3 regions of the Streptomyces hundungensis genome follow, and region 3 is predicted to be linked to each of the others. Evidence: riboswitches for the same ligand, from Rfam matches in the RefSeq annotation. Region 3 holds a riboswitch; each other region holds the start of a gene.
What was found. Region 3 has a riboswitch for cobalamin ahead of DWB77_RS23735 (ABC transporter substrate-binding protein). Riboswitches for the same ligand answer to the same signal wherever they lie in the genome.
Positions count from the first base shown of each region.

Region 1 (3,266 bases), 810 kb from region 3:
GTCGCGTTCATCGTCCTCGGCACCAGCGGTGGGCCGACATCATCGAGGCCGCCGTCGCGTACATGGTCAGGGTCCACGGCTGGCGGAACCTGCATCCGTACCCCGGCGACGACCCGGCGGTCCGCATCCCCCGCATCCCGCGCGCCGTCCACACCCACGGCGTCTTCTTACGGCACCCCCACCCCGATCACGGCTGAGGATGCGAGTGGGACGACACCTGACGGATGGTCTGGGCTCCCAGCACCGAGCCTGGTGCCGTACCGGTCACCGCCCTGCGCCACCCAGCCGCCCCGTCGGCGGCCGGCGACCTTCTCAATCCCGACGAAGGAGCACCGCAACCTGGGCGGCTGACCCCGCGACCAGTACAGCGAAGGCCCGTGGCCCTGCATCGCAGGGCCGCGCGCGGGCCTCTTTGTGTTCACGGCCCCGAGGCGCCCGCTCCAAGCCGACGACGGTCTCAGCTATCCAGTCACTGACCGGACCTCGGCGGAGGGCGTCAGGAGCTAGCCTAGCGGGACAGGGCGTCGCGTACGGCGTCGTCGGTGCGGCCCACCACGGCCGTGCCGTCGTCCGCCGTGATGATGGGGCGCTGGATCAGCTTGGGGTGCTCGGCGAGCGCCGCGACCCAGCGCTCACGGGCGTCCGCGTCGCGCGGCCAGTCCTTGAGGCCGAGCTCCTTGGCGGCGGCCTCCTGGGTGCGGGTGATGTCCCACGGTTCGAGGCCGAGCCGGTCGAGCACGGCCCGGATCTCCTCGGGCGAAGGCACGTCCTCCAGGTAACGGCGCACCGTGTAGTCGGCGCCCTCCGCGTCCAGCAGGTCCACCGCGCTGCGGCACTTCGAGCAGGCCGGATTGATCCAGATCTCCATGCGGCAAGGGTACCTGCGAGACATCCCCAAAGCCCTGCCGGCCAGGGCCGATTGTCAGTGCCCCGCAGTAAAATTGAGGCAGTTAGTGAGGGTTCCCGACCGCCCAGGAGGACGCCCATGACCGCTGCCGTACTCACCTCGCACGCCCCGAAACAGCTGTCCCTCCAGCCCCTGCACAAGGTGCCGCTGCCCGCGGGGCGCCCGCGTGTGTGGTACGAGTCCCACAACCGGCGTCTGAAGGCGATGCGCCTGGCCATCGCCCTGCTCGACACGGGCGTCTACCGCCCCGAGCAGGCGCCCGACCGCGCGATACGCACCATGGCGGCGCTGATCGGGGTGCACCCCCCGTCGGAGGCCACCTGCCGCATGGTGCGCGCGCTGATCTACGACGGCCGCTGATCCGCGACCGGCGCTGACCGCCCGGATCGTGCCTCGGGAAACCGAGGAGACGATTCGGGCGGGGTGGCCGGGTTCGGCGGTGCGGCGGGCTGGCCGGGTGTGGCCGGGTGTGGCCGGGTGTGGTGGGGTGGCCATGGTTGGCCAGGGACGGGCCGGGTTCGGCGCGCCCGGAGGCGCTCCAACTTCCGCCTCAGACCGGCGCGTTCGCCGCGTACTCGTCGAGGAGCCGCGCGGTCGCCTCGTCGACCACGCGATAGCGCACCACCCGCCCCTCCTTCTCGCCGGCGACCGCTCCGGCCGCCCGGAGCAGTCGAAGGGCCTGGGAGACGGCCGGGTCGCGCATGCCCGTCGCCACCGCGAGATCGGAGACGGCCAGCGGGCCCGCCCGGTGCAGAGCGAGGAGCAGGGCGAGCCGGTTGGCGTCGGCGAGCAGCGAGAACCGGTCGGCCCAGGCGCGCACCCGGTCCGGGTCACCGATGGCCGCGACGGCGTCGCAGACCCGGTGGCCGTCGATGATGCGGTGGCCGGCGCGTTCGGCGGGGACGAGATGCATGCCCGCATCCTCGCAGGGCCGTGGCGCCCGGACAGGTGTGATCTTCGATACCTGCACAGCTGTGCAGCTGTGCGGGCAACTGACCAGCGTCTAGGGTGACCTGGCCGTGGTGTTCGGGAAGACCGGTGCGAAACCGGAGCGGCCCTCGCCACTGTGATCGGGTTCTCCGGGTTCCGGAGAGCCGCCGTCCCCTCGCGACGCCACTGGCCAGGATCCACCTGCCCGGGAAGGCCGGGACCAAGGCACCCACCCGTCAGCCAGGAGACCGGCCGCGGCATCTCACGAAGTGATCCACGAGGTGCTGGAGCGTGACCCGAATGACCCTGCCCGTCCGCACGTCCCCCGATACGGGCGCCCCCGTGGTGCCCTCCTTCCGCTGGCGGCGCGAGGACACCGTGCGCACCGCCGTCCTCCTCGCGGTGATAGCCGCCCTCCATGTCGTCGCCTTCGGCGTCCTGTTCCTGCTCGTGGCCCCCGAGCACTACGCCGTCGGCACCAAGACGTACGGCGTCGGCCTCGGCATCACCGCGTACACGCTCGGCATGCGGCACGCCTTCGACGCCGACCACATCGCGGCCATCGACAACACCACCCGCAAGCTGATGGCGGACGGCAAGCGGCCGGTCTCCGTCGGCTTCTGGTTCGCGCTCGGCCACTCCAGCGTCGTGGTCGTCCTGGCCGCCCTGGTGGCGGGCGGCGCGCAGCTCGCCGGCGTCCTCCTGAACGAGGACTCCAGCACCCACCAGGTGCTCGGCGTCGTCGGAACCACCGTCTCCGGTTCCTTCCTGTACCTGATCGCCGCCCTCAACCTGGTGGCGCTCTTCGGCATCCTGAAGGTGTTCCGCGCGATGCGGTCGGGCGCGTACGACGAGCGGGAACTCGAAGCCCACCTGGACTCGCGGGGATTCATGAACCGCATCCTGCGCCGCTTCACCCAGTCCATATCCCGGCCCGGCCAGATGTTCCCGCTGGGCTTCCTCTTCGGCCTGGGCTTCGACACCGCGACCGAGGTCACCCTGATGGTGATGGCCGGAACGGGCGCCGCCGCCGGGCTGCCCTGGTACGCGATCCTGTGCCTGCCCCTGCTGTTCGCCGCCGGGATGAGCCTGTTCGACACCCTCGACGGCACGTTCATGAACTTCGCCTACCAGTGGGCGTTCTCCAACCCGGTGCGCAAGGTCTACTACAACCTCACCATCACGGGCCTCTCGATCGCGGTGGCCTTCTTCATCGGCACCATCGAGCTCGTCGGCGTCCTGCACAAGAAGCTGGACCTCACCGACCCGGTCAGCGGCTGGGTGGCGTCCCTGAACCTGGACAACGTCGGCTTCGTCATCGTCGGCCTGTTCGTGGTGGTGTGGGGGGCGGCCCTGGCGTACTGGCGGTTCGGCAAGGTCGAGCAGAAGTGGGCGGGCGCCGCCTGAGGCGTGGCACCGCCCCGCAGTC
Region 1 covers NZ_CP032698.1:6,164,720-6,167,985, forward strand. Annotated here, with positions in the region: gene DWB77_RS39015 (hypothetical protein) at 1-351, shown strand, start outside; gene DWB77_RS27325 (arsenate reductase family protein) at 509-868, opposite strand; gene DWB77_RS27330 (hypothetical protein) at 986-1,267, shown strand; gene DWB77_RS27335 (metalloregulator ArsR/SmtB family transcription factor) at 1,458-1,820, opposite strand; cobalamin riboswitch at 1,911-2,108, shown strand; gene DWB77_RS27340 (HoxN/HupN/NixA family nickel/cobalt transporter) at 2,138-3,244, shown strand; gene DWB77_RS27345 (LysR family transcriptional regulator) at 3,265-3,266, opposite strand, start outside.
Region 1: another riboswitch for cobalamin. It lies ahead of DWB77_RS27340 (HoxN/HupN/NixA family nickel/cobalt transporter); the one in region 3 lies ahead of DWB77_RS23735 (ABC transporter substrate-binding protein).

Region 2 (3,266 bases), 2.4 Mb from region 3:
CGATCGCGGCGGGCGTCAAGGTCAAGAACGGCCAGCTGGCCATTCCGCAGCTCTTCGAGGACATGTTCCCGGACTGGTTCGCGGGCGTCGCCTTCGCGGCCATCGGCATCGGCGCGCTCGTCCCGGCGGCCATCATGTCCATCGCGGCGGCGAACCTCTTCACCCGCAACATCTACAAGGACTTCATCAAGCGGGACGCGACCCCCTCCCAGGAGGCCAAGGTCTCCAAGCTGGTCTCGCTGGTGGTGAAGGTCGGCGCGCTGGTCTTCGTCCTGACCATGGACAAGACGGTCGCCATCAACTTCCAGCTCCTGGGCGGCATCTGGATCCTTCAGACCTTCCCGGCCCTGGTCGGCGGCCTGTTCACCCGCTGGTTCCACCGCTGGGCGCTGCTCGCGGGCTGGGCGGTCGGCATGGTCTACGGCACGCTCGCCGCGTACGGGGTGGCCTCGCCCACCCAGAAGCACTTCGGCGGCTCCTCCAAGGAGATCCCCGGCATCGGCGAGATCGGCTACATCGGCCTGACGGCGTTCGTCCTGAACATCCTGGTGACGGTGGTCCTCACCGTCGTCCTGCGCGCCGTCAAGGCCCCCGACGGCATCGACGAGACCTCGCCGGAGGACTACACGGCCGACGCGGGCGACCCGGGCGTCACCACCGAGCTGCCGCCGGCGACGGCGGGGGCGGCGCACTGAGTTCGGCTGTCGGCACGGAGAGGGCCGCCGCATCCCAGGAGGATGCGGCGGCCCTTTCGTGTGCACCGATCAGCGCACCCAGTCCTTGAGCTGCTCGGTCTGGAGCGTGATGCCGACGGGGTCGGGGAGTTCGACGTCCCGGCCGAAGGGAAGGGTGCGTACCAACGCGTACCGGTGGCCTTCGGGCTCGCTGTAGACCGAGACCTCGCACTTGGCCCGGTCGATCAACAGGTACACCGGGATGCCGGTCTCCGCGTAGGCGCGTGGCTTCTCGACGTGGTCCCGCCGGTGGGTGTCGGAGTCCCACGAGGTCACCTCGACCACCATGAGGATCGGTTCCGGGTCCACCCAGTCGCCCTGGCCGACGAAGGCGTCGGATGGCGCGAGCGCTGCGTCCGGGATCGCCCGCCCCGCCCGATTCTGCTGAGCCTTGATCCCCTGCCCGGGGTGCAACCAGAGTTCCGGCCGATGCTGTAGGCAGATGCGCGTGAGCCACTGGGTGATGCGCCCGTGATCGCCGTCCGGCATGGCCTTGCTCCTGATGACCCCGTAGATGAATTCGAGCCGCGTCCCCTCCCTCTCACGCGCCGCTATGCGCGCGACGGCCTCGAAATCCTCCGTCAGCATGTGGGGCCGGTCTGTAGTCGCGGTCATCGCGGCTCGCCTCCTTCAGCGCTCTGCCACCGACGATAGCGGAGCTCTAGGACAGCCGGGGGCGAAACGACCGGTGACACAACATGTGGGGGGTGCGGTCCGCGGCGCCCCCCACATGTATGCTCATGCTCGCTGTCGCCGCAGGGGAATCCGGTGTGAATCCGGAACTGTCCCGCAACGGTATGACCTGTATGGATACGTACGGGTCGAGTCCGAGCACCTGCCGACGGCGTACCCGGTTCGACCGAGCCGGGTGCCAGACGTCCGGGCCTCGCGGTTGGGCCGGTGGACGACGCGCCGAGGGCTGCCCCGAGGCGCGCCGACGCCTCCCCCGCAGCGCCCCGTGCCGAGCGAGGGAGTGCCCCCACCGTGACCATCGCCCCAGCGGATCCCGCTTCAGCGATCACCGACGAGCTCGCGGATGCCCCGGGCACCGCGCTGCTGCGGACCCTGACGGAGCTCACCGCGGACCTCGCGGACACCGACCCCGGCCGGGTCGCCGCGGCCGCGCTGCGGGGCCGCAACTCCCGCTCCGACGCCGCCGAGTTGCGCGAACTGGCCACCGAGGCGGCAGCGGGGCTCATCTCGGAGGACCCGGCGTATTCCCGCCTCGCCGCCAGGCTCCTGACGCTCACCGCCGCCGAGGAGGCCGCCTCGCAGGGCGCGGTGTCGTTCTCCGCCTCCGTCGCGGTCGGCCACCGCGAGGGGCTGATCGCCGACCGCACGGCCGACTTCGTCGATGCCCACGCCGCCCGCCTCGACACCCTGGTGGACGCGGCCCTCGCCGACGGCGCCGACGACCGCTTCGGCTACTTCGGCCTGCGCACCCTCTACTCCCGCTATCTGCTGCGCCACCCGATCACCCGCAAGGTCATCGAGACCCCCCAGCACTTCATGCTGCGCGTGGCGTCCGGCCTCGCCGAGGACGATTCGGTCACCGCCGTGGACGAAGTGGCGTCCCTGTACGGCCTGATGAGCCGCCTGGACTATCTGCCGTCCTCCCCCACGCTCTTCAACTCCGGCACCCGCCACCCCCAGATGTCGTCGTGCTATCTGCTCGACTCTCCGCTGGACGAGCTCGACTCGATCTACGACCGCTACCACCAGGTGGCCCGGCTCTCCAAGCACGCGGGCGGCATCGGCCTCTCGTACTCCCGTATCCGCGGCCGCGGTTCGCTGATCCGGGGCACCAACGGCCACTCCAACGGCATCGTCCCGTTCCTGAAGACGCTGGACGCCTCGGTGGCCGCGGTCAACCAGGGCGGCCGGCGCAAGGGTGCGGCCGCGGTGTACCTGGAGACCTGGCACTCCGACATCGAGGAGTTCCTGGAGCTGCGCGACAACACCGGCGAGGACCAGCGGCGTACGCACAACCTGAACCTCGCGCACTGGATCCCCGACGAGTTCATGCGCCGGGTCGACGCCGACGCCTCGTGGTCGCTGTTCTCCCCGGCCGACGTGCCCGAGCTCGTGGACCTGTGGGGCGAGGAGTTCGACGCCGCCTACCGCAGGGCCGAGGCCGCGGGGCTCGCCCTCAAGACCATGCCCGCCCGGGACCTGTACGGCCGCATGATGCGCACCCTGGCGCAGACCGGCAACGGCTGGATGACGTTCAAGGACGCCTCCAACCGCACCGCCAACCAGACGGCGGAGCCCGGCCACACGGTCCACTCCTCCAACCTGTGCACCGAGATCCTGGAGGTGACCGACGACGGGGAGACGGCCGTGTGCAACCTCGGCTCGGTCAACCTCGGCGCGTTCGTCGACACCGCCTCCCACGACATCGACTGGGAGCGGCTCGACGAGACCGTCCGCACCGCGGTGACCTTCCTCGACCGGGTCGTCGACATCAACTTCTACCCGACCGAGCAGGCCGGCCGCTCCAACGCCCGGTGGCGCCCGGTGGGCCTGGGCGCG
Region 2 covers NZ_CP032698.1:2,994,694-2,997,959, forward strand. Annotated here, with positions in the region: gene mctP (monocarboxylate uptake permease MctP) at 1-695, shown strand, start outside; gene DWB77_RS13280 (Uma2 family endonuclease) at 765-1,349, opposite strand; cobalamin riboswitch at 1,428-1,590, shown strand; gene DWB77_RS13285 (ribonucleoside-diphosphate reductase subunit alpha) at 1,719-3,266, shown strand, end outside.
Region 2: another riboswitch for cobalamin. It lies ahead of DWB77_RS13285 (ribonucleoside-diphosphate reductase subunit alpha); the one in region 3 lies ahead of DWB77_RS23735 (ABC transporter substrate-binding protein).

Region 3 (3,266 bases):
AGCCGGGCGTGAGCCCCTTCGTCGCGGCCTTCCAGAAGATGGGCCTCGGCATCGGCGCGGGCATCGTCAACTTCGTCGTGCTGACCGCCGCGCTGTCCTCCTGCAACTCGGGCATGTACTCCACCGGCCGCATGCTGCGCGACCTCGCGCTCAACGGCCAGGGCCCGAAGGTCTTCACCAAGCTGACCAAGAGCGGCACCCCGCTGGTGGGCACCACGGTCTCGGCCGCCCTCATGCTGGTCGGCGTCTGGATCAACTACGTCGCGCCGGGCAAGGCGTTCGACTACGTCGTCTCCTTCGCCACCATCTCCGGCATGTGGGCCTGGATCATGATCCTGGTCTGCCAGATCCGCTACCGCGCCAAGGCCGACCGCGGCGAACTCCCGCAGTCCACCTTCCGCGCCCCCGGCGCCCCGTGGACCAGCTGGTTCGCGCTGCTCTTCATCGGCATGGTCATCGTGATGATGGGCATCGACAAGGACTCCCGCGTCTCGCTGTACTGCGCGCCACTGTGGGCCCTGATCCTGGGCGTCTCCTACCTGGTCCTCAAGGCCAAGAACCCCGAGAACAAGGCGTTCGCGAAGCGCAGCTAGCGCGCTGACCTGCAAGTTCTCACCATGCGGGCCGTCTCGTATCGACACTCGATACGCGGCGGCCCGCATGCTTATCCTTGCCGACATGCTGACCCTCACCCAGGCCCTGTACGACCAGCTCGTCGCGCACGCCCGCGCCGACCACCCCGACGAGGCGTGCGGTGTGGTCGCCGGCCCCGCGGGCACCGGCCGCGCCGAGCGCTTCGTCCCCATGCTGAACGCGGCCCGCTCGCCCACGTTCTACGAGTTCGACTCGCAGGACCTGCTGAAGCTGTACCGCGAGATGGACGACCGCGACGAGGAGCCGGTGATCGTCTACCACTCCCACACGGCCACCGAGGCCTACCCCTCGCGCACCGACGTGACGTACGCGAACGAGCCGGGCGCGCACTACGTCCTGGTGTCGACGGCGGACACGGACGGCGCGGGGGAGTTCCAGTTCCGCTCGTACCGCATCGTGGACGGCGTGATCACGGAGGAAGACGTCCAGGTCGTCGAGGCATACTGATCATGACGTTGTGGGCGGCAGGACCCAGGAAGCCGGTGTGAATCCGGCACGGTCCCGCCACTGTGACCGGCCCCGAGGACGAGCCCCGGCGCCGGAAGCCAGGAACTGACCTGCCGCCTTCTCCCGACGACAGGGGACGTGGAAATCCCCTCGGAGGAGCTCAGCCATGCCCTGGCGCCGCGCGGCACTCGCCGCCGCCCTGCTGTTCCCGCTCGCCGCGTGCACCACCCCGGCGCAGCCCGAGGCCAAGGGCGCCCCCGCGCCCGGCTTCCCCTACACGGTCACCAACTGCGGGGTGACCACCACCTACACCGCGCCCCCCGAGCGGGTCGTCACGATGAACCAGCACGCCACGGAGGTCATGCTGGAGCTGGGCCTCGCCAAGTCCCTCGTCGGCACCGCCTACTTGGACGACAGGATCGCCCCGAAGTACGCGGCGGACTACCGCTCGGTGCCGGTCCTCGCGGACGCCTACCCCTCCTACGAGAAGCTCCTGTCGGCCAACCCCGACCATGTGTACGGCGGTTACGCCTCGGCGTTCGCCGCCAACGAGGGCCGCGCGCGCGAAACCCTCGCCAAGAGCGGCATCACCTCCCGCCTCAACGTGGAGAACTGCCCCAAGGGCGCGGCGACGACCATGGACGACGTGTACCAGGAGGTCCGCGAGGTGGGCCGCACCTTCGGCGTACCCGACCGCGCGGAGGCCTGGATACGGTCCGCCGAGGCGACCAACGCCCGCACCCGGGCGGCGCGCGAGGGCGCCGCACCGCGCCCCGTGTTCGTCTACGACAGCGGCGACAAGACCGCGTTCACGGTGGGCGGCAAGGGCATCGGCAACGACATCGTGACGCGCGCGGGCGGTCGCAACGTCTTCGCGGACGACCTCAAGGAGAAGTCCTTCGGCGACGCCAGTTGGGAGAACGTCGTCGCCCGCGCCCCCGAGACCATCCTGATCCTGGACTACGGCGGCACCGGCGTGGACGCCAAGAAGAAGCGCCTGCGCGACGACCCCGCCCTCGCCTCCGTCCCCGCCATCAAGAACAACAGCTTCGCCGTGCTGCCGCTGTCCGACATGGTGACCGGCGTCCGAGCACCGGACGCGGTGGCGAAACTCGCCTCGCAACTGCGGACGGGCCAGGGCCGGTGACCGGGACCCGGCGCCCGGGCGGGGCAGCGCCAGCGAGCGAGGCCCGGCAGCCGGGCGCGGCAGGGCCGGTGACCGGGCTCCGACGCCCGGGCGGGGCAGAGCCAGCGAGCGGGCCCCGACAGCCTGGCGCGCCAGGGCCGGTGACCGGGACCCGGCCGGGCTCCCGTCTGCGCTACCCCGCGCTGCTCGGCGGCCTCGTCCTCGTCCTGCTGGCGGCAGCCCTCGCCGGGCTCGCGCTCGGCTCGGTGCGGATCCCCGCCGGCCAGGTGCTGGACATCGTCACCGGCGCCGCCGAACCCGGCCCGTACCGGGCCATCGTGCTCGACGTACGGCTGCCCCGCGTCGTGCTCGGCGCCGTCACCGGGGCCGGGCTCGCCGTCATCGGCACCGTCCTCCAGGCCCTCGTGCGCAACCCGCTGGCCGACCCCTTCCTGCTCGGCGTCTCCAGCGGAGCCTCCGCGGGAGCCGTCGCCGTCATCGTCCTCGGGGTCGGCGCGGGGGCGGCCACCACCGTCGCCCTGCCCGCCGCCGCCTTCGCGGGAGCGCTCACCGCGCTGGTCCTCGTGTACGCCCTGGCCCGGCGCGCCGGGTCCCTGACGGGCGGCCGCCTGGTCCTCGCCGGAGTCGCCGTCTCCTACGTCCTGTCCGCGCTCACCAGCCTGATCCTGGTCACCTCCGCCCGCGCCGAACACGTACAGGAAGTCCTGCACTGGACGCTCGGCGGCCTCGGTGGCGCCCGCTGGGACATGCTCGCCCTGCCCGCCGCCGCCCTCACCCTCGGCACCCTCGTCCTGATCACCCTGGCCCGCCCGCTGGACCTGCTGCTCGTCGGCGAGGAGGGCGCCACCGTGCTCGGCCTGGACACCGGCCGCTTCCGCGCCGCCGTCTTCGTCCTCGCCTCCCTGCTCACCGGCGTCCTCGTCGCCTACAGCGGGGCGATCGGCTTCGTCGGCCTGATGGTGCCGCACGCCGCCCGCATGGTGGTCGGCGCCGCCCACCGCACCCTGCTGCCCGTCGC
Region 3 covers NZ_CP032698.1:5,355,466-5,358,731, forward strand. Annotated here, with positions in the region: gene DWB77_RS23725 (amino acid permease) at 1-593, shown strand, start outside; gene DWB77_RS23730 (Mov34/MPN/PAD-1 family protein) at 679-1,101, shown strand; cobalamin riboswitch at 1,104-1,229, shown strand; gene DWB77_RS23735 (ABC transporter substrate-binding protein) at 1,268-2,248, shown strand; gene DWB77_RS23740 (FecCD family ABC transporter permease) at 2,389-3,266, shown strand, end outside.